2 regions of the Pseudovibrio sp. Ad13 genome follow, and region 1 is predicted to be linked to the other one. Evidence: predicted binding sites of a transcription regulator. Region 1 holds the regulator's gene; the other holds the start of a gene.
The links. The regulator PhoB, encoded in region 1, activates phosphate uptake and scavenging genes when phosphate is short. The targets are predictions, from matches to a motif close to TGTCATNNANCTGTCAT.

Region 1 (11,792 bases):
TGTGTGCCAGAACTTGCGTGTTCGGCACTTTGCACTTCAGGCCAAGCATCAGGCCTTCACCGCGCACCAGCTCAAACACATCACTGTGCTGATCAACAGCGCAGGCCAGCTTCTGTTTCAACTGCAAGCCTTTTTCCTGCACAGCTTCCAGAAAACCTGGTTCCAGAACCGTTTCCAGAACAGCATTCCCAACTGCCATCGCCAGCGGGTTGCCGCCGAAGGTGGTGCCGTGAACGCCAGGAACCATGCCGCTGGCTGCTTCATTGGTTGCGAGGAACGCCCCCATTGGGAAGCCGCCACCGATGCCTTTTGCAATCGCCATCAGATCCGGTGCAACGCCTGCCCATTCATGGGCAAAGAGTTTGCCGGTTCTGCCAACGCCTGTCTGGATCTCATCGTAGATCAGCAACAAGTCATTCTCATCACAGATCTGGCGCAGACCTTTCAGGAAGGCCGGGTCCATGGTGCGGATACCGCCTTCGCCCTGAATGGGCTCCAGCATGATGGCAGCTGTTTCTGACACAACAGCTTTTTTAACCGCCTCCAGATCTCCAGCGGGCACCTGATCAAAGCCTTCAGGGGCCGGACCAAAGCCTTCGAGGTACTTTTGCTGTCCGCCAGCGGCGAGCGCTGTCATGGTTCTGCCGTGGAACGCATTTTCAAAGGTGATGATGCGAGTTTTTTCCGGGTTGCCTTTGGCATAGTGGTAGCGCCGGGCTGCCTTCATGGCCCCTTCTGTTGCTTCGGTCCCGGAGTTGGTGAAGAACACAACATCGGCAAAGGTGTTGTCAGTCAGCAGCTTTGCAAGTTTTTCGCCCTCAGGAATGGTGTAGACGTTGGACACGTGCCACAGCTTTTCTGCCTGAGACTTGAGCGCTTCAACCAGTTTTGGATGCGCGTGCCCCAAAGAGGATACAGCAATGCCTGAGCCACAATCCATGTATCGTCGACCATCAGCCGCAATCAGCCAGACACCTTCCCCACGCTCGAACGCGAGGTCTGAGCGTGCATAAGTCTGCATTAGCGACGAAGTCGTCATTTCTTACTCCTCATGGATTGAGCTTTCTCGATATGCTCAAAAGTCCTGGTTGCTACAAAAACAAAAAAACGCCGTGTGGCGTTTTGAAACTAAGAGAAGCGACATATAAACCGCGTTCCCTCAGGGCAGTCAATAACACGTATTGCCAGCAATACCTTACTCCCGTTCAGGAATTGGCTGCCAGCCTTGTGTCTCTCCCTCTGGTGCAGCTTAAACAGGCTACTACCGGAAGAAGCATGCATTGTGGCATTTTTAGAGGATAGAGTAGAGATTAAATCCCATGCTCTATGACCAGTTTTTTTCCACGGTTCTTAAGGTTTATTCAATACACCTCTAGCGTGTACTACGGCATATGAGAGAGGAGTGCGCTTAGTTCTTGTGTTATGCAATTTGTAGTTTACTAGTGTTTTTTACTAGTTGTTTTTCAGTGGTAAATATATGTATTAAATATCAACGGGGTAACGCTATCAGCTCTTACTTTGTGTTGGAAAGAATGCGGTGGAACTTGGTTTAACAAACAGCTCCTATTCTTTAGATTGATAATCTTCTCCCACCACAAGAAGGCTGTTATAGGTAAGTAGTAGTACGGCAATTCTGGGGAAAACCAGAGTCTTCCCCACCTCAATTCTTTGAGGTTATTGCTCGTATCAACGCCCATATAGTACTGTGTGATAAGAGTTATACACCATCTCGTAGTTACTGAACGCTGCAAGCACACACGCTCAGGTAAGCGGCACTTTCGGATGCGTCCGAACTGAGCGAATGCTGTTTTGCGCGCCACTGAAGGAAGACGGGGCCCTTTAATGAGCTGGACAGCAGAACGTGTAGAGTTACTAACCAAACTTTGGGCAGACGGGTTAAGCGCCAGTCAAATCGCGGGGGAACTTGGCAATGTGACCCGTAATGCGGTGATTGGTAAGGTTCATCGCCTTGGTCTTTCAGGTCGCGCCAAATCGGGAGGTGGTGCAACCAAAACGAGAAAGGCACCTGCCCCAGCGGCAAGGGTCGTCACCTCAACCAAACCAACAGTGGCTGAAGCGATTGCAGCTGTTGCGCCTTCCCCAAGTCCCCGACAAATTCAACCAACGATAGCCGGTGCCAACGCCCTTAAAGTTGAACCGATTGAAGCTATCCAACCAGAAATTTCTCCAGTCCCAACCTCCGATCTCTTTATTCCGGTTTCAGAACGCGCCTCCATCCTGACATTGAATGAGCGCACCTGTAAGTGGCCGATTGGTGATCCGAGTTCTGATGACTTCTATTTCTGTGGGCGCCAGTCTGATGCGGGTACACCTTATTGTGCGCATCACCGCAGCATTGCCTATCAGCCCGTCAGCGACCGCCGCAACCGCCGCGCAAGCTAATTTGAGCTGAAAAAGCAACGTATTGAGCCGGGTCCAAAGCCCGGCTTTTTGCTGTGTTTGGTGCCGTTCTGATCTGGCGCTTGGCGCTCTGGCCTGACAACTAGTGTGTTTTAAAGGTTTGGCGGGTGACGGCGCCCCAGTATGGGTCCGTATAATTTTCTTCCAAAAACTGACCTGAGGTGTAAGTGCTGATAACAGAACGCCAAAAAGCAATGGCCTGATCAGCGCCTTCAATCTGCTTGATCTGCCAGTTACCGGGCATTTGATCAAACAACGCAGCCGCAAAGCGCTGTCCCAGTTTATGTCTGCGGAACACTGGCACCACATAAAACTCGCAGACTTCAAAGTCGTGATGATCTTGCCGCCTGATTGCAGCTAACCCGGCGGGAATATCATCATTTAAAGCCAGATAGCCGGTGATGTTGCCTTCAAGAAGCGTGTCTTTGGCAAACAAACCATCCGCGTTTGGATGTTTGTGTGTGAGAGGTGAGAACTCTGCCTCATAGGCCTGACAGAGATTGTCGTAGATATGAGCGGTCGCTCGATCAACCGTCTTGATTATCATTTGTTATCCGCATTGTTTTTGGTCTGCACCTCTGGAAGGGAGATGCAGTTTCACAATGCGCATATAGCAGAGATCAATTACCCAACAGCGAACTGGTCGTTGAAAGCGTATCCGGCGCCGCGAACGGTGCGGATCGGGTCTTTCATGCGTCCTTTGTTGATGGCTTTGCGCAGGCGGCCTACGTGGACGTCTACGGTGCGCTCATCGACATAGACATCATGCCCCCAGACACCATCCAGCAGCTGTTCACGGGAGTAAACGCGGCCAGGTGCGCTCATGAGAAACTCCAGCAGGCGGTATTCTGTGGGGCCGAGGTGGATTTCGCGGCCTGTTCTGCGCACGCGGTGGGTTTCGCGGTCGAGCTCGATGTCACCAGACTTGAGCATTGTGGAGACAACTTCTGGCAATGCACGGCGGAAGATCGCGCGAACACGGGCCATAAGTTCCGGAACGGAGAACGGTTTGACGACGTAATCGTCGGCCCCGGTTGCCAGACCGCGGATGCGCTCGGATTCTTCACCGCGCGCTGTCAGCATGATAATCGGCATGCGCTCGGTTTCTGAGCGTGCCCGCAAACGACGGCAGAGCTCGATGCCAGAGAGGCCCGGAAGCATCCAATCCAGCAGCAGCAGGTCCGGCTGGCTTTCCTGCAGCAGGACTTCCGCCTCATCTCCTCTTGCGCACACGTCAACAGTGTAGCCCTCTGCTTCAAGGTTATAGCGCAGCAGCAGGCTTAGCGGTTCTTCGTCTTCTACAATCAGTATCTTAGGCATATTAAAGTGCTCTCTTTGCACCTTCTCTTATAAAGCAATTGCGTGTGTTCTGCTCGTTATAAGTGAACACACTCTACACGGTTGTGCTCTGCGCCAGCTCGTCCGTCTTTGGACGATCTGTTGGAAGGTGGCTTCCGGAGATCATGTAGTAGATGTTTTCTGCAATATTGGTTGCATGATCACCGATGCGCTCAATATTCTTTGCGCAGAACAACAAGTGCGCGCACATGGTGATGGAACGCGGGTCTTCCATCATGTAGGTGAGCAGCTGACGGAACAGGCTTGTATAAAGCGCATCCACTTCGTCATCGCGAACATGTACGCGCTGGACAACCTCAAGATCGCCAGAGGTGTAGGCATCCAGAACGGCTTTGAGCTGTTCAAGTGCCAGATCAGACATGTGCTCAACACCCACAGCGAGCTGCTTGTTGTTGAATTCAGATTCAATCGCCAGTGTTCGCTTGCCGATGTTCTTGGCCATGTCGCCAACGCGCTCCAGATCGTTGGAGATGCGCATGGCGGCGATGATGTCGCGCAGGTCGCTTGCCATTGGCTGGCGGCGTGCGATCACGGAGATGCACAGTTCTTCCAGCTCGGCCTGCATGTTGTCCAGGCGCTGGTCGGCAGCGATGGTGCGGGTTGCCAGTTCGCGGTCCTGTCTCAGCAGTGCGGTGACAGCATCGTGAACAAGGGTTTCTGCCAGTCCGCCCATTTCAACGACACGTCCGGCCAGTTCTTTCAGCTCTTCATTGAAGGAAGAGACAATATGATCTTTCATCGGATATCTCCTTAGAGTACCGCTCTTTTATTCTTAACCAAAACGGCCTGTGATGTAATCCTGCGTGCGCTGGTCTTTTGGGTTGGTGAAGATGTCGTTGGTCAGCCCCTCTTCCACCAGATTGCCCAGATGGAAGAACGCGGTGCGCTGGGATACACGTGCGGCCTGCTGCATGGAGTGGGTTACGATAACGATGGTGTAGTTCTGGCGTAGTTCGTCCATCAGCTCTTCCACTTTCGCGGTGGCAATCGGATCGAGTGCAGAACACGGCTCATCCATCAGGATCACTTCCGGAGACACAGCGATTGCGCGCGCGATGCACAAACGCTGCTGCTGACCACCGGAAAGGCCTGTGCCCGGCTCGTCCAGACGGTCTTTCACTTCTTCAAACAAACCTGCACGCTGCAGGGAACTTGCGACGATATCTTCCAGATCCGACTTGCCTTGTGCCAGACCGTGGATGCGTGGGCCGTAAGCCACGTTCTCAAAGATTGATTTCGGGAACGGGTTTGGCTTCTGGAACACCATGCCAACACGTGCCCGCAGTTCCACCACATCAATGCGCGGGTCGTAGACATCGTCGTTGTCCAGGAGAATGTCGCCTTGCACGCGGCAGATATCGATGGTGTCGTTCATGCGGTTCAGGCAGCGCAGGAAGGTGGATTTTCCGCAACCGGACGGGCCGATCAGCGCGGTCACCTGATTTTTGCGGACATCCAGATCGACACCATGAAGGGCCTGTTTGTTGCCGTAAAACACTTTTACATCGCGGCCACGCATCTTGAGTGTTTCGCCTTCAGCTGAAATGGCTGGAGGGGCGCTCATCATTGTATTCATTGCACTCTCGGTGTCTGTGGTCATTTCCAATGCCATGATCTTGCCTTTCAAATCACCAGCGGCGCTCAAAACGTTTACGAAGGACGATTGCGATTGCATTCATCGAGATCAGGAAGCCGAGCAGCACCATGATCGCGGCAGAGGTTTTCTGCTGGAAGGCAGGTTCCGGGAAGTCTGCCCACATGAAGATCTGCACTGGCAGCACGGTAGAGGGATCAACCGGGCTTGCCGGGATGTCTACAATGAAGGCCACCATACCGATCATGAGAAGTGGTGCGGTCTCACCCAGGGCCTGCGCCATGCCGATGATGGTTCCGGTCAGGATGCCCGGCATTGCCAGTGGCAGCACATGATGGAACACAGCCTGCAAGCGGGACGCCCCGACGCCGAGTGCGGCTTCGCGGATGCTTGGTGGCACGGCCTGAAGCGCTGCACGGGAGGCGATGATGATGGTTGGCAGGGTCATGAGCGCCAGCACCATACCGCCGACGACCGGCGCCGATCTCGGCAGACCGAAGACGTTGAGGAACACCGCCAGACCAAGCAAACCAAACACAATGGACGGCACGGCAGCCAAGTTGTTGATGTTCACCTCAATCAGATGTGTCCAGCGGTTCTTTGGTGCGAACTCTTCCAGATAGATTGCAGCGGACACACCAATTGGGAACGAGAGGGACAGTGTGACGAGCATGGTCCAGAAGGAACCAACGGCTGCGCCCCAAATGCCTGCCATCTCCGGTTCACGGCTTGCGCCGGACTTGAAGAAGATAGAGTTCCACTCGTTTGCAACTGTGCCTTTGGAGACCAGATAGTCGGTGTAGGCGATCTCTTTATCTGAGAATTTGCGGAAAGATTCTGGCGTTTCCAGCTCTTCAATGCCCCACTGGCCAGCAGGCACGGCAGCATCCGTAGACAGCGGAATAAAGGCTGTTCCGGTGACGCTGGTCGGTGTTACCTTTTCTGCTTTAATGGTTCCGCCGTTCACCTCTACGAAGAAGCTTGGCATGTTGGCGTTGAGTGTGCCGCCCGTGCCAATGTTGGCAAGATGGCCATGCAGAGTAACCAGCTCAGCTTTTTGTTTCTCCAGAGCGCTCATGATCTTGACCAGAGCAGCTTTGTTACCTTCAACCTCAGAGGTCAGGCGCTGTGCAACAAGAGGATCTTTCTCGTTGGCCAAGCGGGTCTCCAAGCCTGCGATCTTGGTTTTCACGCTGATTTCTGATCGGCCACGCGCTTCGATCTTGCCTGTCAGCAGTTCGATTTCACGATCATAATAGGTCTTCAACGCCGCAAGGATCTGCTCAAACTCAGGCTTCTGCGCACTGATGGTCACCTGACCGTCCGTGCCGGAAACTGTTGCTGCGCTTGAGGTGGCGATCTCGGTTTTCTTTGTGATCAGGCCCTTGACATAAAGATCGGCAAAATCAGAGAGCGGGATCGCAACCGGGCCAGTCTCACCCAGCATGGATGGATCGGCTATTGCTTGCTTTTGCAGCGTGACATTGGCACCGGAGGACACCAGAGAATAGAGCACACGGCGGTTTTTCCGGTCAGAAGCGAATGGCAATTCAGCCTTCAGTCCGTCGCGAATGATCTTGTTGTAGCTTGCGCCCGCCGGATTGGCAGGATCGACCTTTTCTGCGCTCAGATTGAGCGGTACACTTACGTAGTTGTAAGTGAAGGCAGGCAAGCCTGAGCCGACAATTGTGAAGAGCAACAGAACCAGAAATGTTGCGGCCAGTGCGATGGCACCCATGCCGTAAGCCTTGAAGCGCGCTTCCATGCTGTAGCGCTTTTTCAGGCGCTTGCGAGCTTCGTCTGTCGTATGGACGCCGGAAGGAATGCCTTTGACACGCCCGCCAATGGCAGAACCGGCAATGTCCTGAGCGATATCAATCATACTGTTCCCTATATTTCTTCACGACGCGCAGAGCGAAGATGTTCAGAGCAAGTGTGATGCAGAAGAGGAGAAGACCAAGTGCAAATGCAGCGAGTGTTTTCGCGCTGTCGAATTCCTGGTCACCGACCAGCAAGGTGACGATTTGCACGGTCACGGTTGTTACAGCCTCCAGCGGGTTTGCCGTTATGTTTGCGGCAAGCCCTGCAGCCATCACCACGATCATGGTTTCACCAATGGCGCGGGAGATGGCGAGGATCAGAGCGGACACGATGCCCGGAAGAGCGGCTGGCAGAACAACCCGGCGGATTGTTTCCGACTTGGTGGCACCAAGACCGGCAGAGCCATCGCGCAGTGACTGCGGCACCGCGTTGATCACGTCATCAGAAAGGGAGGAGACGAACGGAATGATCATAATGCCCATGACAAGCCCAGCGGCCAGTGCAGATTCTGAACTGACTGACAGGCCGATGCTTTCGCCCCAGCCACGGATAAAGGGTGCCACAGTCAACGCCGCGAAGAAGCCGTAGACCACGGTTGGAATACCAGCCAGAATTTCCAGAACCGGCTTTGCAATGGCGCGCACTGGCGTGCTTGCATAATCGGAGAGGTAAATTGCGGAGAGCAGACCAACAGGTGCGGCCACGAAAATAGCAATTGCCGTGATCAGCATGGTGCCAACCAGAAGCGGGATTGCACCGAAGATTTCAGTATTGGCTTCGCCGTGCTCAGCCCCTGCCCCTTCAAAGGCGCTTTGCGGGCTCCAGTGAGTTCCGAAGACGAAGTCCAGAATTGGGATCTGGCGGAAGAACATCAAGCTTTCGAAGATAAGCGAGAGAACGATGCCGATGGTGGTGAAGATCGCAACAGCGGAGCACAAGATCAGCAACCCCATGACGGTGCGCTCTACAAAATGACGGGCTCGCATCGCCGGTGCGATGGTGCGATTGCCGTACCACAGACCACCAGCAACCAAGGCGATGATCAGTGCTGTTTTCAGAAAAAGGGAAGTTTGCGCGAGCGAGCTGAACACTTCTGCCGCCTGCTCTTTGCCAGCATCTGAGAAGGCCACAATGCCGCCGAATGCGATGGCGCGCGCGTCCCGCAGAAATGCCTGAAGTTCTGCTTTGGACAGCCCTTCGACAATCTCGGCCTTTGCACTGATAACCATTGTATCAAGCAAGCGCGGCTCAACGACTGCCCATGCAATCAAAAGGACAAATGCTGGAAGAGCGGCCAGAATGGCCAAGTATCCACCATGGTAGCTTGGACGGGAATGCAGTGCAGAGAGCTGATGACCAGCAACCTGCATCGCCCGGAAACGCCCGTAGACATTCGCGGTTACGAAGACCAGTAGAAGAAGGGCAGCGTAAGTCCAGAACATTTGTTGTTTCGCCTTATCTGGCTTTAATTTTTGGAGGATGCAGGAAAGCGGTCAGCTGGACATGCTGACCGCTTTCTTAGCGTTTGCAATTAGAATGCAAGTGGTGTCAGCGCTGATGCAGATTTAGAAACTGCTGCACGGTCAGCTGCTGGCATCGGGATCAGACCTTTGTCAGCCAGGTAACCTTCGTCACCCCAAGTGTCTTCATTGGTGAACTCACCAAGGTATTCAGCGATACCTGGGATTACGCCAACGTGCTCTTTCTTGATGTAGAAGTACAAGGAGCGGGACACTGGGTAGTCGCCTGCAGCAATTGCATCAAATGTTGGAGCAACGCCTGCAATGTTTGCGCCCTGGATCTTGTCAGCGTTCTGATCAAGGAAGGAGAAACCGAAGATGCCGAGTGCATTCGGGTTCGCATCCAGTTTCTGAACGATCAAGTTGTCGTTTTCACCAGCTTCGATGTACGCGCCGTCTTCACGGACTTCGTGACACGCTTTTTTCTTCAGACCGAGGTCAGCAGCACCTGGCACCATTTTACAACCGCCCTGCATTGCCAGCTCAGCAAATGCGTCACGGGTACCGGATGTTGGTGGAGGGCCAAGCACTTCGATCTTCGAGTTAGGAAGGGAAGGATCGATGTCTGCCCAGGTCTGGTATGGGTTTGCAACCAGTTTGCCGTCCACTGGAACTTCTTTCGCAAGCGCGAGGAAGATCTGAGCCAGTGTCAGGTCCAGCTGAGTGCCAGCCTTGGAGTTCGCAAGAACGATGCCGTCGAAACCGACAGTAACTTCTACTGGGGTTACGCCAGCTTCATTACACTTCACCAGCTCCTTGCCTTTCATGCGGCGGGAAGCATTGGTGATGTCAGGAGTGTTTTCGCCAACGCCTTCACAGAAGAGCTTGATGCCGCCACCTGAACCAGTGGATTCAACAACTGGTGTTTTGAAGTTTGTCTTCTGACCAAACTGCTCAGCTACAGCTGTTGCAAATGGGAAAACAGTGGAAGAACCAACGATCTGAATCTGATCACGAGCCTGTGCGGAACCAGCAGCAATGGTACCTGCGAGAGCGAGCGCTGCAACGCTTGCGAATGCCTTGATTTTCACCTGAAGTCTCCTGGGAGTCTTGGTTTTAAAAAACTGTTTAACTACGTTCACCTCACAGCACCCCGGCTGCGAGCTGGCTGTAACCTAGCGTTTGGCTGTGATGGTTATATGAACGTTGCGTATCAGTTTTATGACATTGCAAGTATTTGAATTTATTATATTATTTTAATCGATATCATTTTCATCATAAATAACAGCACCGGGTATGAACACGCGGAAGCAGGCGCCTTCATCTAGTTTGCTCTCAATTTCCAGGCGAGCCCTGTGCCTTGTCAGAATGTGTTTTACGATGGCCAGACCGAGACCTGTCCCCTTCATCTGACGGGAGGTGACAACGTCAACCCGATAGAAACGCTCGGTTAACCGCGGCAGGTGCTCAGGATCAATACCCGGACCGAAGTCGCGGACCTCTGCAATCCAATGTGGTGTCTCAGTAGAATCAGGGTCCAGACGGCATGTGACATCGACTCGCCCCCCGCTGGAACCGTATTTCAATGCGTTTTCGATGAGATTGCTGAAGACCTGAACGAGTTCGTCCTTCTCACCGCGAATCTCGGCAGGTTCCTCAGGTACATTCACATTCACCTCAACTCCCGATTCTTTCGCGACCGGGAGCAAAGTTTCTACAGAATGACGCATGATCAGGCTGAGATCCACGAGGGTTTCCGGCTGAACGTGCACCTTCATCTCAATGCGGGACAGGGACAGCAGGTCGTCAATGAGGCGGCGCATGCGCTCTGCCTGATCCAGCATAATGCCGAGGAACTGGTCCTGTGCCTTCGGGTCGCCCTTGGCTGGGCCCTGCAAGGTCTCAATGAAGCCTGTCAGAGACGCCAGCGGGGTGCGCAGCTCGTGGGAGGCGTTGGCGACAAAGTCGGCCCGCATACGCTCCAGGCGGCGGGCTTCGGTCAGATCGCGAATGACAACGAGAATGAGACCCGGGCGTCCGCGGGGGACGGCGAGGTTTCCGCTGGAGACGGACCAGAGCGGCGCGATGTGCGCTTCCAGCCAGAGTTCCATCGGCACCTTCTCGGTCCAGTCGATGACTTCTGTAGAGCCGCCATTGGAGACACGGTCCAGCGCTTCCAGCAGCGATGGCGCGCGGATGCGGAAGGATAGAGGATCGCCAACTGCAATGGTGCCGAAGCGGCGCTGTGCAGCGAGGTTCACGTATTGGGTGGTGCCGCGATAATCGACGACAAAGCACGGGTCTGGCAGGGCGTTGACGGCGGACTTCATGCCGCGGTCGACGATCTCGCTGGCTTCCTTGCGGCTGACACCGCTTGGTGCTTTGACCTTGGTGCGGCTTTTCATACCGCCGCCGATGACCAGAACAAAAATGAGGGCGTATGCGAAGAACGAGGCCCAGACGGGTACGTCGAAGGCTATGGAGAAGAGAGCAAAAATGCCGGCAGATGCCAGAAGGATCCAGCGCACATCAACGGGTTTGCGATAAACCGCACGCCGGTTGAGACCTAATCTCAACGGCTCCTGATTGGCCTGCTTTTCTTCCTTGTCGGTATCCAGGGACATACGTGCCACTCTCTAAACGCCGCTGTGCGTTTACGTTGTTTTTCTTTCAAGACTGGCCGAGAATTTAACAGGGCCAGCATGACATTCTCGCGACGGCGGCACCTCATTTCTTCAGTTTTCCCAACTGGAGATTGTCAAAGACGTAGCGAAACCAAGGATCTTAGAGGGCCTGCGCCCAAGGGCAAACGATGTTTATCCGCTGAGATCGTATCGACGAGTTGCTGCGGTTATATATTTAGCAGGTTTAACAAATCAAGCAGAAGAGAAGCTGAGGAATAATAATTAATCGGCAAACCTTCATTTGCGGCAGTGCAGACGTCATGCAACCATCATGTTTAGCGTTTAGTGCTCAATTGAAGTGCAGTGTCCTCCCTCTCTTACCTTTGGTAATTGTATTTAAATGGCCTGCGTCTTTAAATAGGTCTTGCGAGCGGTGTTCGGCATCTATGATTGGACCGCTTTTGTAGGGTGTAACGAAGGGCGAACGATGGAAGAGATTCTCGAAAAGCTGGA
Region 2 (11,792 bases), on a different contig from region 1:
ATTCAATCCCTAACACAGGACAATTGAACAGCCAAAACTCATTTTTAGCAGAAAATAGCCTCTCAAACCAAAACCAGCCTTTGCGCTAACGGCAATCCGCAGCTAAAAGATCCGCAATACCATTTGTGAATTTGTAGCTATTAAGCAACCCGAGGGAGCTTGCCTTGAACCGTCCATCCAAACGTACACCAGAAGAAATGCGTCCAGTCAGCCTGGAGCGCGGTGTTGCCAAACATGCCGAAGGCTCCTGCCTGATCAAATTCGGCGATACCCATGTTCTGTGTACCGCAAGTTTGGAAGAGCGTGTTCCGCCGTGGCTCCGTGGTCAGAACCGTGGCTGGGTAACTGCAGAATACGGCATGCTGCCACGCGCAACCCACGACCGTATGCGCCGTGAATCCTCCGCAGGCAAGCAGTCTGGCCGTACTCAGGAAATCCAGCGCCTCATCGGCCGCTCTCTGCGTGCTGTTGTTGATCTGGGTGCACTGGGCGAGCGTCAGATCTCCGTTGACTGTGATGTTATTCAGGCAGATGGCGGCACCCGTACAGCATCCATCACCGGCGCATGGGTCGCTCTGCACGACTGTCTGAAATGGATGGAAGCGCGCGACATGGTCAAAACCGATAAGGTTCTCAAAGACCACATCGCAGCGATCTCCTGCGGCATCTATGAAGGTATTCCGGTTGCTGATCTGGATTACATCGAAGACTCCTCTGCTGACACTGACGCAAACTTCGTCATGACTGGCAAAGGCGGCATTGTTGAAATTCAGGGTACTGCTGAAGGTGAGCCATTCTCCGAAGAAGAACTCGGCCAGCTCATGGGTCTTGCAAAACAGTCCATTTCCAAACTGGTTGAATTGCAGAAGCTGACGGTGCTCTGATGCAGGCAGACACAACAGAAAACCGCCGCCTGGAACCTGGCAAGCTTGTGCTTGCCAGTCACAACAAGGGCAAGCTGCGCGAAATTCAGGACATGCTGGCACCGCATGGCTTTGAAGTTCTCTCTGCTGGTGATCTGGATCTGCCAGAGCCAGTGGAAGATGGCGACACGTTTGAAGCAAACGCTGCGATCAAAGCACTTGCTGCGGCAACAGCCACTGGCCTGCCTGCCCTTGCAGATGACAGCGGTTTTTGTGTAAACGGCCTCAACGGTGATCCGGGCATCTACTCCGCACGTTGGGCCGGGCCAGGTAAAGACTTCGGCGTGGCCATGCAGGCCGTGCAGGACAAGTTGACCGAAACGAACGCTACAGACCGGACCGCTTACTTCGTTGCTGTGCTGTGCATGGCATGGCCGGATGGGCACACTCAGTTCTACCGTGGTGAAATCCATGGCGATCTGGCATGGCCTCCGCGCGGTCTGGAAGGCTTCGGCTACGACCCAATGTTCGTTCCGGAAGGTTTCGACAGAACCTTCGGTGAGATGGACAAGCAAGAAAAACACAAAACAAAAGAAGGCGAAGCGCTGTCACATCGCGCCCGCGCCTTTGTTAAGTTTCAAAAAGAGTGTTTGCCAGCGTAATACGTGTTCCCGAAAAGTGAATACCGGTTTTCGGATAAGAACTCGTGCAAAATACGTTGGCAATCACAAAGGAAAAAGAATGACTGTGTCACCGGTTGGCGGCTTTGGGATTTACGTGCATTGGCCTTTTTGTTTGGCAAAATGCCCATATTGCGACTTTAACTCCCACGTGCGCCACCAGCCGGTTTCGCAGGAACATTACGCCAAAGCTCTGGCAACAGAGCTGGCACGCTATGCGCAGATGGTGCCGGGTCGCACGGTTGACTCCGTCTTCTTCGGCGGCGGCACGCCATCTTTGATGGAGCCGAAAACCGTTGAGACAATCCTCAATGAAGTTGCGCGCCTCTGGCATCTGCCGTCCACCGCTGAAATCTCCATGGAAGCCAACCCAACCAGCGTGGAAGCAACCCGCTTTGCAGGCTACAGATCTGCAGGCGTAAACCGCCTCTCCGTTGGTATTCAGGCATTGGATGACAAGGAGCTGAAGATCCTTGGTCGCCAGCACTCTGTTTCGGAGGCGATTCAAGCTGTTGAAATTGCGCGCAAAAATTTCCCTCGCATCTCGTTTGATCTGATCTACGCCCGCCCAAATCAAACCTTGACGGCATGGGAGCAAGAGCTCAACCGTGCTATCGATCTGGCCGCTGATCACCTCTCCATGTATCAGCTCACCATCGAAAGCGGCACCATGTTCCAGCGCTTGTATGCGGCTGGAAAGCTGGAGATGCTGGACCCTGATCTAGCCGCAGACATGTTTGACCTGACACAGAAGGTCACCGCAGCACGCGGTTTGCCATCCTATGAGGTCTCAAACCATGCGGCGCCTGACGCTCAGTGCCAGCACAACCTCATTTACTGGCGTTATGGTGATTACGTCGGTGTTGGACCGGGTGCACACGGCCGATTGACGCTGGAAGATGGCACCAAGCTGGCAACCTCGACTGAAAAACATCCGGAAACATGGCTAGGTTTGGTTGAAAGTCAGGGCCACGGCTCTATTTCTGAAGACATACTTGGTCATGGCGAGCAGGGTGACGAGTTGTTGTTGATGGGTATGCGATTGCATGAAGGCATTGACGTACCACGTTATGAACAGCTCTCTGGCCGTCAGTTCAATCCGCAGAGATTGTTAAATCTGCAGGAAAACGGCATGGTAGAATGGGTAAGCAACACTCGCCTGCGTGCAACGCAAGCTGGCTTTCCCCTACTGGATGCCGTAATTGCTGAGCTGGCTTCCGATTAGCATTCCCAAATAAAATTCATTAGCGATTTCAACTTAGTGAAATAATTGCAGTCGAACTACTCGATTCGATTGGGGTATTAATTTACATATTGTGCAATGCAACATAATTGATTACACTGACATGTACCTCAGCGATGGTGAAGAACCTATTGATCTTCAATGCAAGTTAAGGTTGGTTTGAATTTCTCCATGAGTCTATGTTGCTGAAAAGGTATAGAGCTGTCTATACTTTTGCGGTGCAGCACTTCGGGCTAAAGTGTATTCGTGTTGCGGAAATCAAGAATTACATGAACAAGAGTTGGCTGAAGCGAACGTCTTGGGAGGAAACATTCTGTGCTGTTCTACCACTTGTATGAAATGAACCATGCAGCGATGTCCCCTGTCCGGGCTGCAGCGGACATGACAAGATTGTGCTTTCAAAACCCGCTCAATCCCATGTCACACACGCAGGTTGGTCGCACGGTTGCTGCATCCTGTGAGATGCTTGAGCGCGTAACCCGTCGTTATGGCAAGCCGGAGTTTGAGCTCGACACTACTGTCGTGGATGGCAAAGAAGTAGACATCACGGAAGAAATCATCTGGGCGAAACCATTTTGCGGCCTGTTGCACTTCAAGCGTGATTTACCTCAAAGCAGAAAAGACGATCCTAAAATTCTGATCGTCTCGCCCATGTCTGGCCACTATGCAACTCTTCTGCGCGGCACTGTTGAAGCCTTACTGCCAAATCTGGATGTTTACATCACGGACTGGGAAGACGCGCGTCAGGTGCCCGTCGCTGATGGCCGTTTCGACCTTGACGATTACATCGAATACATCATGCAGATGTTGCATTATCTGGGGCCAAATACGCACGTTCTGGCGGTTTGCCAGCCATCCGTTCCAGTTTATGCAGCCGTTGCCTTGATGGAAGAGAACGGAGACAAATGCGCTCCGGCGACTATGACGCTGATGGGTGGCCCAATTGACACCCGCGAAGCGCCAACCGCCGTGAATGATCTGGCCGTCGAAAAAGGTATCGATTGGTTCAAGCGCAATGTTGTTATGGAAGTTCCTTTTCCGCACAAAGGCTTCACACGACAGGTTTATCCGGGCTTCCTCCAGCTCTCTGGCTTCATGAGCATGAATCTGGACCGGCACATGGTTGCCCATCGCGATTTCTTCCAGCATCTGATTGAGGGTGATGGTGACAGCGCTGAGAAGCATCGTGACTTCTATGATGAATATCTCGCTGTTATGGATCTGACCTCCGAATTCTATCTCCAGACCGTGGAGACCGTGTTCATCGAGCATTCGCTGCCAAAAGGCGAAATGATGCATCGTGGCAAGATGGTTGATCCGAAAAAGATCACCGGCACGGCGCTGTTTACTGTTGAAGGCGAAAACGACGACATTTCTGGTGTTGGCCAAACCCAAGCGGCTCAAAAACTGGCTGAAAACATCCCATCCAGCCGCCGGTTGCACTACATCCAGCCGGGTGTAGGCCATTACGGTGTGTTTAACGGTTCAAAGTATCGTTCTGAAATCGCGCCACGTATCGTCAAGTTCATTCAGGATAATCCAAGAAACGTGCGTGCGGAGCAAGTTTCCAAACGTGCAGCGAAAAAGACCCTGCGTGAAAACACCTCTGAGAAAATTGCGGGTGATCCACTACGCGAAATCCTGCTTGCTGAACCAAAAGGCGCTGCAGATGACCTGCAGTTGATCAGCGGTGTTGGACCTAAACTAGAGCGGGCCTTGAACGGCGCAGGTATCTTCCACTACTGGCAAATTGCAAATCTGACAGAACATCAGGCCGCGGCGCTGGACGATCGTTTGGATATTCGCGGACGCATGGTTCGGGATAATTGGGTTGAGCAGGCACGCCGTCTCAATGAAACAGTGCATTCCAACTGAACGTAAGTGAAGATAACCCGTCGTCTAATAAAATTTCATTCTATCTCTTGAAAGTAAAATAAAATCATCCCATCTCAAGCTTGTTGATTTGAGAAAGGGGTGATTTTAATGAATGTAAATGCAATAAAACCCTCCTGGAATCCTATAAGTATTGCACTTATGGTTCTTGGATTCGTAGTTTTCTGGCCTCTTGGCCTTGCTATGCTTGCCTACATCTTATGGGGCGACAACTTTAATGGCTGGAAGCGTGAAGCTAAATGCCAGTGGAATCGTAGCAACTTGAAAAATACGATGGACAATATGCAAAATGCGACCCGCAGCGGTAATGCTGCATTTGACGACTACCGTGAAAAAGAGCTGACCCGCTTGGAAGAAGAGCGCAGAAAGCTTGATAGCATGCGTCAGGAATTCGATGATTACATGAACGACCTGCGTCGGGCTAAAGATCAGGAAGAATTCGACCGCTTCATGAGAAACCGCCACAACCGTCCAGGTGAGCCATCTGCTGGTGAAGCAATCTAGTGGTTCTCAAAGGTTCATAATAAGTATCTGGTGCTCTGCTCTCGCAGGGCACCCTTTTGTGCGTTGAGGCTTACTCGCAAAGCAACACACTCGCTAAAGTAATTCGCACTAGTCGACTTTCAAATCGCCCCTTTCTCTGCAATAACGAGAGCGGCCAGTGCAATTTTTGAGGTGATATGGGGTTCTTTGCGACAAAGGTTTTGCCAGAGTTTATTGAGGTGGATCTGGGGAATAAGCCTCTGCAAGTTCGCCTGAAACGCAACTCCAGAGCAAAACGCTATATCCTTAGAATTCCCCCTGGAGACCCAACACCTGTCATCACCGTTCCTGCCCGCGGCAATCTGAAAACAGCTCAGGATTTCGCCAACCGACAAGTCGAGTGGTTGAAGCAAAGACTGGGTTCTCGTCCGGATACCATCAAGTTTGAAGAGGGTGCGCGCATCCCCATTAAAGGTGTCCTGCACACCTTACGGTCTTCTGGCAAACTGCGTGGGCTTGCGAAGCTTGATCTCGAAGAAGAGACGGATGAACCGCTGTTGTTGCTGCCGGGCGAAACCCAAAGCTTTCATCGAAAAACCAAAGATTTTCTGCGCAAATCAGCCAAAGAAAGTCTTGAGGAACACGTACAACATTTCACAAAGCAGCTTGGACGCAACTACCATAGCATCACATTGCGAGACACCAAGAGCCGATGGGGATCCTGCTCGTATGATGGGAAACTATCGTTCTCCTGGCGCCTTGTGATGGCACCACCCGACATTTTGGAGTACGTAGCCGCTCACGAAGTGGCTCACTTGGTGAAACTGGATCATTCACCAGAGTTCTGGCGTGTTTGTGAGCAGTTAGCACCCCACACAAAGCAAGCCCAACGCTGGCTCAAAGAGCACGGCTCTCAACTTCACCTTTACGGACAAGAATAGCTAGCCACCGCCAAACAACCTTCCAAGCAGGTCCAGAGGGCTTGTGCTGGTGTTGTTTTGCGGGCGCGGAGCTGTTGTTGCTTGAATTGCAGGCCTTGGTGGCTGTGGTTGCTGAGGAGCTGCCACAAATGTTGGTTGACGACGCTTAGGCGCAGTGCCCGGTTTCAATAATGGTGATGTTTCGGCAAGATTAATCGGCACACCCGGCAGTCTGGCAATCGGGATACCCTGATGCTCTGTCTCCATCACCCATGCCCAGATTTCAGCTGGCAGTGTACCCCCACTCACCTTCTTCATTGGCTTGTTATTATCATTCCCAAGCCAAACCGCAGTGGTGAGCGAGTTTGTATAACCAATGAACCACGCATCTTTATAGCCTTGCGTTGTACCGGTTTTGCCTCCCGCGGGTCGTCCAGCCAACAAAGCTCGCTTTCCTGTGCCACCATAAACTGTCTGCGCCATCATAGTGTTGATTTCACTCAGCTTATCTCCGCGAACGACGCGTCCTGTACCATCACCGGAACGGCGATAAAGCACTTTGCCATGTTCATTTCGAATTTGCCGTACCACATGAGGAACGACACCATATCCGCCATTGGAGAAAGGCACATACGCAGCTGCAATCTCAAGCGGAGTGACCTCAGAAGTTCCAAGAGCGATGGATGGATTGGACTTGAGCGCGGATGTAATGCCCAGACGGCGTGCTGTACGCGCCACATTGGCCGGGCCAACCTCATGCGCCAGCTTTGCTGCAACGGTGTTGATCGAAAATGCAAGCGCTTGCGTCAGTGTCACATCGCCATAGTATCGCTTGGTGTAGTTCTTCGGCGTCCAGCCCCTGTAGGTGACACGAGCATCCCTGCGGACAGTATTAGGGGTCATACCCCGTTCCAATGCCGCAAGATAAACAAACGGTTTGAAGGCAGATCCCGGCTGTCTGCGTGCATATACAGCGCGGTTGAACTGGCTTTTCCGATAATCAACACCGCCAACCAGAGCACGAATTGCACCACTGCGATTGAGCGTAACAACCGCGCCTTGAGTGACATTAAACTCTCGGCGAGACTCCGCAATTCGAGTGGTCAGTGCCGTTTCTGCTGCTTGCTGCATGTCCCAATCGATGGTGGTATCGACAATAATGTCCTCACCAATGGAACCCACGAAGCCGGGTAGCAACTCCATCACGTAATCAGCAACATAATTGCCACTGCTGCTGTTGTGGCTTGTAACCACGTGCGCTGGGTTGAACAATGCGTTCTTGGCGTCATCAGCGGTGATGAAGCCAGCCTTGTGCATTGATGCGATCACCACCTGCGCACGCCCCTCTGCAAGAGCGGCATTGCGTGTGGGGGCATACTTACTAGGTGCTTTCAGCAGTCCTGCTATGGTTGCCGCTTCAGCAAGGTTGATGAGATGAGCGGACTTTCCAAAATAAACCCGCGACGCGGCATCAACACCATAAGCCCCTGCGCCGAGATAAACCCGGTTAAGGTACATCTCCAGAATTTCGTCCTTGCTGTAATTCCACTCCAACCACAGCGCCATCACCACTTCCTGCATCTTACGTTGCATGGTGCGCTCAGGCTTTAGGAACAGGTTTTTCGCCAGCTGCTGTGTGAGTGTTGACCCGCCCTGCACAGTGCGCCCGCTGGTGTAATTGACAAATGCAGCGCGGGCAAGACCGATTGGATCGATGCCGAAATGATACCTGAACCGCCTGTCTTCGATAGCCATCACAGCTTCAGGCAGATACGTAGGTAACTGCTCCAGACGGACCGCCTCTCCACCGGTATCGCCACGATTGGCAATCAAGGTGCCGTTTGCTGAAACGATGCGCACGTTAGGTGGGCGTTGTGGAACAGCCCACTCCGAAGCTGGTGGCAAATGCGCAGCGTAATAGGTGAGAATTCCGCCAACAACGACAATCCCCCAAATGCCGAGAACGACACTCCAATACATGGAAAAGCGAAAGGACTTCCACAAGAACCGCCGAAACTTGCTTTGGCTCTTTGGCTTGCCAGAGGAGGTTGCTGCATCAAGAGCTGCCAGTGTTTGTTGACGTGCCTTGCGGCTAGGTTTTTTGGCAGGCTTCTTGACTGGCGCTCCTTGCACAGGTCTGGGACGTTGAGGTGCAGGTTTTCTGGCCTGTGCCGTTGGGTTTTGCGGTGAAGAGCGTTGCCCTGATGATGATTGCTTGCTTGGAGCGTTGGCTTTGCTCGGACGGCGAATATAATCTTCGACCTCGTCCGGACGCAATGCGACGCCTTGTAAGCGTGGGCGTTGAGGTTGTGCTGGGCGTTTGGGACGCTGTCCCTCAGGGTGTTGAGGCGGCTTGCCGGAAGGGCGTTGCCCGGGGCGCACTGGCCTCCGTTTTCTGCCATTTCCATTTTGGCCTGTCGCCATAACTCTAAAACACCCCAGTACCGATCACTCAAATTTTGGGCAAATATTGCCATGAAAGATTGAGCAAGCCTGAACAAATTCAGGCTGCTGACCGCTTGGGAGGGAGGTCGCAACCTGGATACAAAACACGAACGATTTTAGGGAAACACGCTTAATTGTGCGTTAAGCTATTGAGGTGAATTGCGTGCAGTTGGCTGGGAAATGCCACAAATATGCAGAGATTCTAGCGCTCCTACGCAAATAAAAAGGGCGGAAACCCGCCCTCTCCATTTTGAGATACTAGTAGCTCTGTGATCAGCTGGAATACCGGCTGGCATCTTGGCCATAGTAGTTCACATAGCGCGAGTTCAGCTTGGACACTGGCATGATGATCAAAACATCAGTGGTGCCGAACTGGTGATCAACAACGGCTCCGTTACCGATATAGGCGCCAAGGCGTAGATATCCTTTAATCAGCGGTGGCAGAGAACGCAGCGCAGCGCGTTGATCCACCTGATCTTTCGCAATGCGGTTCATCTCCACATACTGGTCCGGCAGCGCTGATACATGCCATTCTTCTGGCGCACTAGCAAAGTGATGCAGGAAGGAAAGCTGCTCAGCAAGAAGATCAGGATCAGTACCTTCGATAGAGGCACAGCCGATCATTACATCTACATTGTGCGTCAACACATAAGACCAGATGCCATGCCATAGCAATTCTACGGTCTTCTTGGTGCGATAAGGTTTCAAAACACAAGAACGACCGAGTTCCATGAAATTGAGATCACTGTGGCGATCCAGAATCCCTTGAATATCAAACTCGCCTGCTGTGTAGAAACCGCCATTGAGCTGTGCAAGTTCCTGACGGAGCAATCGGTAAGTGCCTACGATCTGCGGCTTGAGTTTGGAAAATGGTTTGTTGCGAACCTGACTATTGTGATCAACGACCAATAGATGATCACAAATCTCGTCATAACTGTCGCGATCAAGACGCGATAACTGAGTTTGTGCATCTGCAATAGCGGACATCTCTTCGTAAAACACTTCGTAGCGTAAACGCTGAGATTGCTTGAGTTCTTTGACTCCGTTGGAAAGACGAACCTCGAGTGGGCCGACCTTACCGAGGCTTTGTCCTGCCTCCGGCATTTTTCCAAGCATTGCCTGAGGGATCCACCGCGGCGCAGGTCGCCCTGACAACTTGCTCGGTGTAAACTTTTTTAGGACTTTCATCGGGGAGATATGTCCAGATCCAGCCATACTATTATTATCTCATATTGCTTAGGTGTTTATGAAACAATGCAATAATGAGAACGCCTTTCTGAATTTGCACCAATCGAGTCACCCATGTCAATTTTGGGTAGTCAATCTGTGATATAAGCCCATTTTAGGACAGTTGAGTGACATAACACCAACATTTACCCGCGTAACGACGCTCACATCTGCTAAACAATGCTGCGGTCGCGGTTAATCTGAGTATAACAACCGCCTCGTGATATTGAACAGGCTAAATATACCGAGCTATCCCTTAGCATAGCGTTTTAAAACAGCTTCGAGATCCTGCTTTTTTAGGGGTTTGCTTAAAAAACCGTCTGCTCCGGCATTAAGAGCCTCTTCTTTTGCGTCTGGCATAACGTCTGCTGAAACAACATAAATTGGCACTTGCGATGCAGATTTTTCTTCCCGGCCTCTAATTTTTGAGATGGCTTCAAGTCCATCCAGACCGGGCATGTGCAGATCCATGAGCACAATATCAAATGAGCCGCTGGCACAGAGCGAAACAGCCTTATGCCCATCCTCAGCAAGCGAGGATGTGTGGCCCAGTTTGCCCAGCAATGCTTCAACCAGCATCCAGTTAATTGGATTGTCTTCGGCCACTAACACATTGAGATTTGTACTCTGGCCTTGTGGTGTAGATGCCACCTCTTCTTCTGTGACATCGTTGTCTACCACGTCAGTTTGCAGCGAGCTGGGTGAGAGCACCCGAAGCAGTGAGCTGCGACGCACAGGACGGGTCAAGTAACCAGAAAACTCTCCGGTCTTGATATCGGCAATCCGCGCCCGTTCCTGAGGTTTAATGAGGACAAAGATCTCCGGTGCACTCTCAGATTGCTGCCCATAGAAATTGCGAATGCGTTCTACATATTCTTCACCAACAAGCAAACGGTCAAATTGTATCGTAAGAGGCAAATCTTCAAGTTCATCTGCTGCCAGAACCTTGGTGTGATTGTAACCGCTTGTGCTCAGCGTTTTATAGACGAGGTCGGCCTCAATCTGATTGCTGGTTATGATCGCGATACGATCATTATGGTCTTTTACAAAGTCCTCTGAAATCTCATCAACTGGCATCTCAAGAAGGAAAGTGGAGCCACAACCCAGCTGGCTTTGAACGGTGAGCGAACTTTCCATAAGCTCCGCGAGTCGTTTGGAGATTGCCAAGCCCAGGCCTGCTCCATCGAACTTGCGGTCTCGCCCATATTCACCCTGTTCAAATTCCCGGAAGATGCGAGCTGCTGTGACGTCATCCATGCCGGGGCCAGTATCTTGAACAGCGAACTCCAGCAAGTGGTGGCCTGTAGTATCCGTAGTGACTTGCAGGACTAAAGAAACACCGCCTTCTTCTGTAAATTTGATCGCGTTTCCAACCAGATTGTATAGGATTTGCTGCAACCGTGCCGGGTCACTCTGGATGGTTTTTGGTACGGCTGGATTGATAAATGAACCAATCTGCAACCCCTTTGCATGGGCTTTGGGAGAGAGCAGCTCCACAACGCGTTCCACTAACGGAGCAAGTTCAACATTGCCAGTCTCCAACTCCAGTTTTCCCGCTTCGATCTTGGAGTAATCAAGTACCTCATCAATGAGCATTAAAAGTGTGGAGCCTGATGCTTTGATCGCATTAATGTAATTTTGCTGCTCTGCAGTGGTTGTCGTGTCATGCAACAAATCTGCCATGCCCAAGACACCGTTTAAGGGCGTACGAATTTCGTGACTGACCATCGCGAGGAAGCGAGATTTTGCCTCGCTGGCATTTGCAGCATGATCGCGATCTTCCCGCAGTTTTTGCTCTGCTTGTCGCCTATCTGTGACATCCGTCAGGATCCACTGAATGATAGGAGCTCCACCGCTGCCATCACGAATGCTCAGGCGCAGGTGTGAATACCAGCGGGTGCCATGTTTTGTGCGCAAAGCAACGTCTTCGGTAGTCCCAGCAGCCCCTTCCTCAAGATCAGGAGTAAAGTCATCGGCATAAGGCAGATGAATAGCTCCTCCGATCTCAACTCCAAACCCAGCTGGAAAATTGCGTTTA

Region 2: a site for PhoB is predicted at 9,872-9,888, ahead of PsAD13_RS02040 (GNAT family N-acyltransferase). Genes of this name have one in related genera too.

What each region holds. Positions count from the first base shown of each region.
Region 1 is NZ_LMCC01000005.1:453,005-464,796, reverse strand. It holds gene PsAD13_RS08925 (aspartate aminotransferase family protein) at 1-1,039, opposite strand, end outside; gene PsAD13_RS08920 (GcrA family cell cycle regulator) at 1,843-2,403, shown strand; gene PsAD13_RS08915 (GNAT family N-acetyltransferase) at 2,504-2,968, opposite strand; gene phoB (phosphate regulon transcriptional regulator PhoB) at 3,046-3,741, opposite strand; gene phoU (phosphate signaling complex protein PhoU) at 3,815-4,519, opposite strand; gene pstB (phosphate ABC transporter ATP-binding protein PstB) at 4,553-5,356, opposite strand; gene pstA (phosphate ABC transporter permease PstA) at 5,409-7,256, opposite strand; gene pstC (phosphate ABC transporter permease subunit PstC) at 7,249-8,637, opposite strand; gene PsAD13_RS08885 (PstS family phosphate ABC transporter substrate-binding protein) at 8,727-9,746, opposite strand; gene PsAD13_RS08880 (ATP-binding protein) at 9,912-11,279, opposite strand; gene PsAD13_RS08875 (tetratricopeptide repeat protein) at 11,767-11,792, shown strand, end outside.
Region 2 is NZ_LMCC01000002.1:249,240-261,031, forward strand. It holds gene rph (ribonuclease PH) at 165-884, shown strand; gene rdgB (RdgB/HAM1 family non-canonical purine NTP pyrophosphatase) at 884-1,525, shown strand; gene hemW (radical SAM family heme chaperone HemW) at 1,605-2,768, shown strand; gene phaZ (polyhydroxyalkanoate depolymerase) at 3,102-4,661, shown strand; gene PsAD13_RS02020 (DUF2852 domain-containing protein) at 4,770-5,183, shown strand; gene PsAD13_RS02025 (SprT family zinc-dependent metalloprotease) at 5,360-6,103, shown strand; gene PsAD13_RS02030 (PBP1A family penicillin-binding protein) at 6,104-8,506, opposite strand; gene PsAD13_RS02040 (GNAT family N-acyltransferase) at 8,801-9,643, opposite strand; gene PsAD13_RS02045 (PAS domain-containing hybrid sensor histidine kinase/response regulator) at 10,004-11,792, opposite strand, start outside.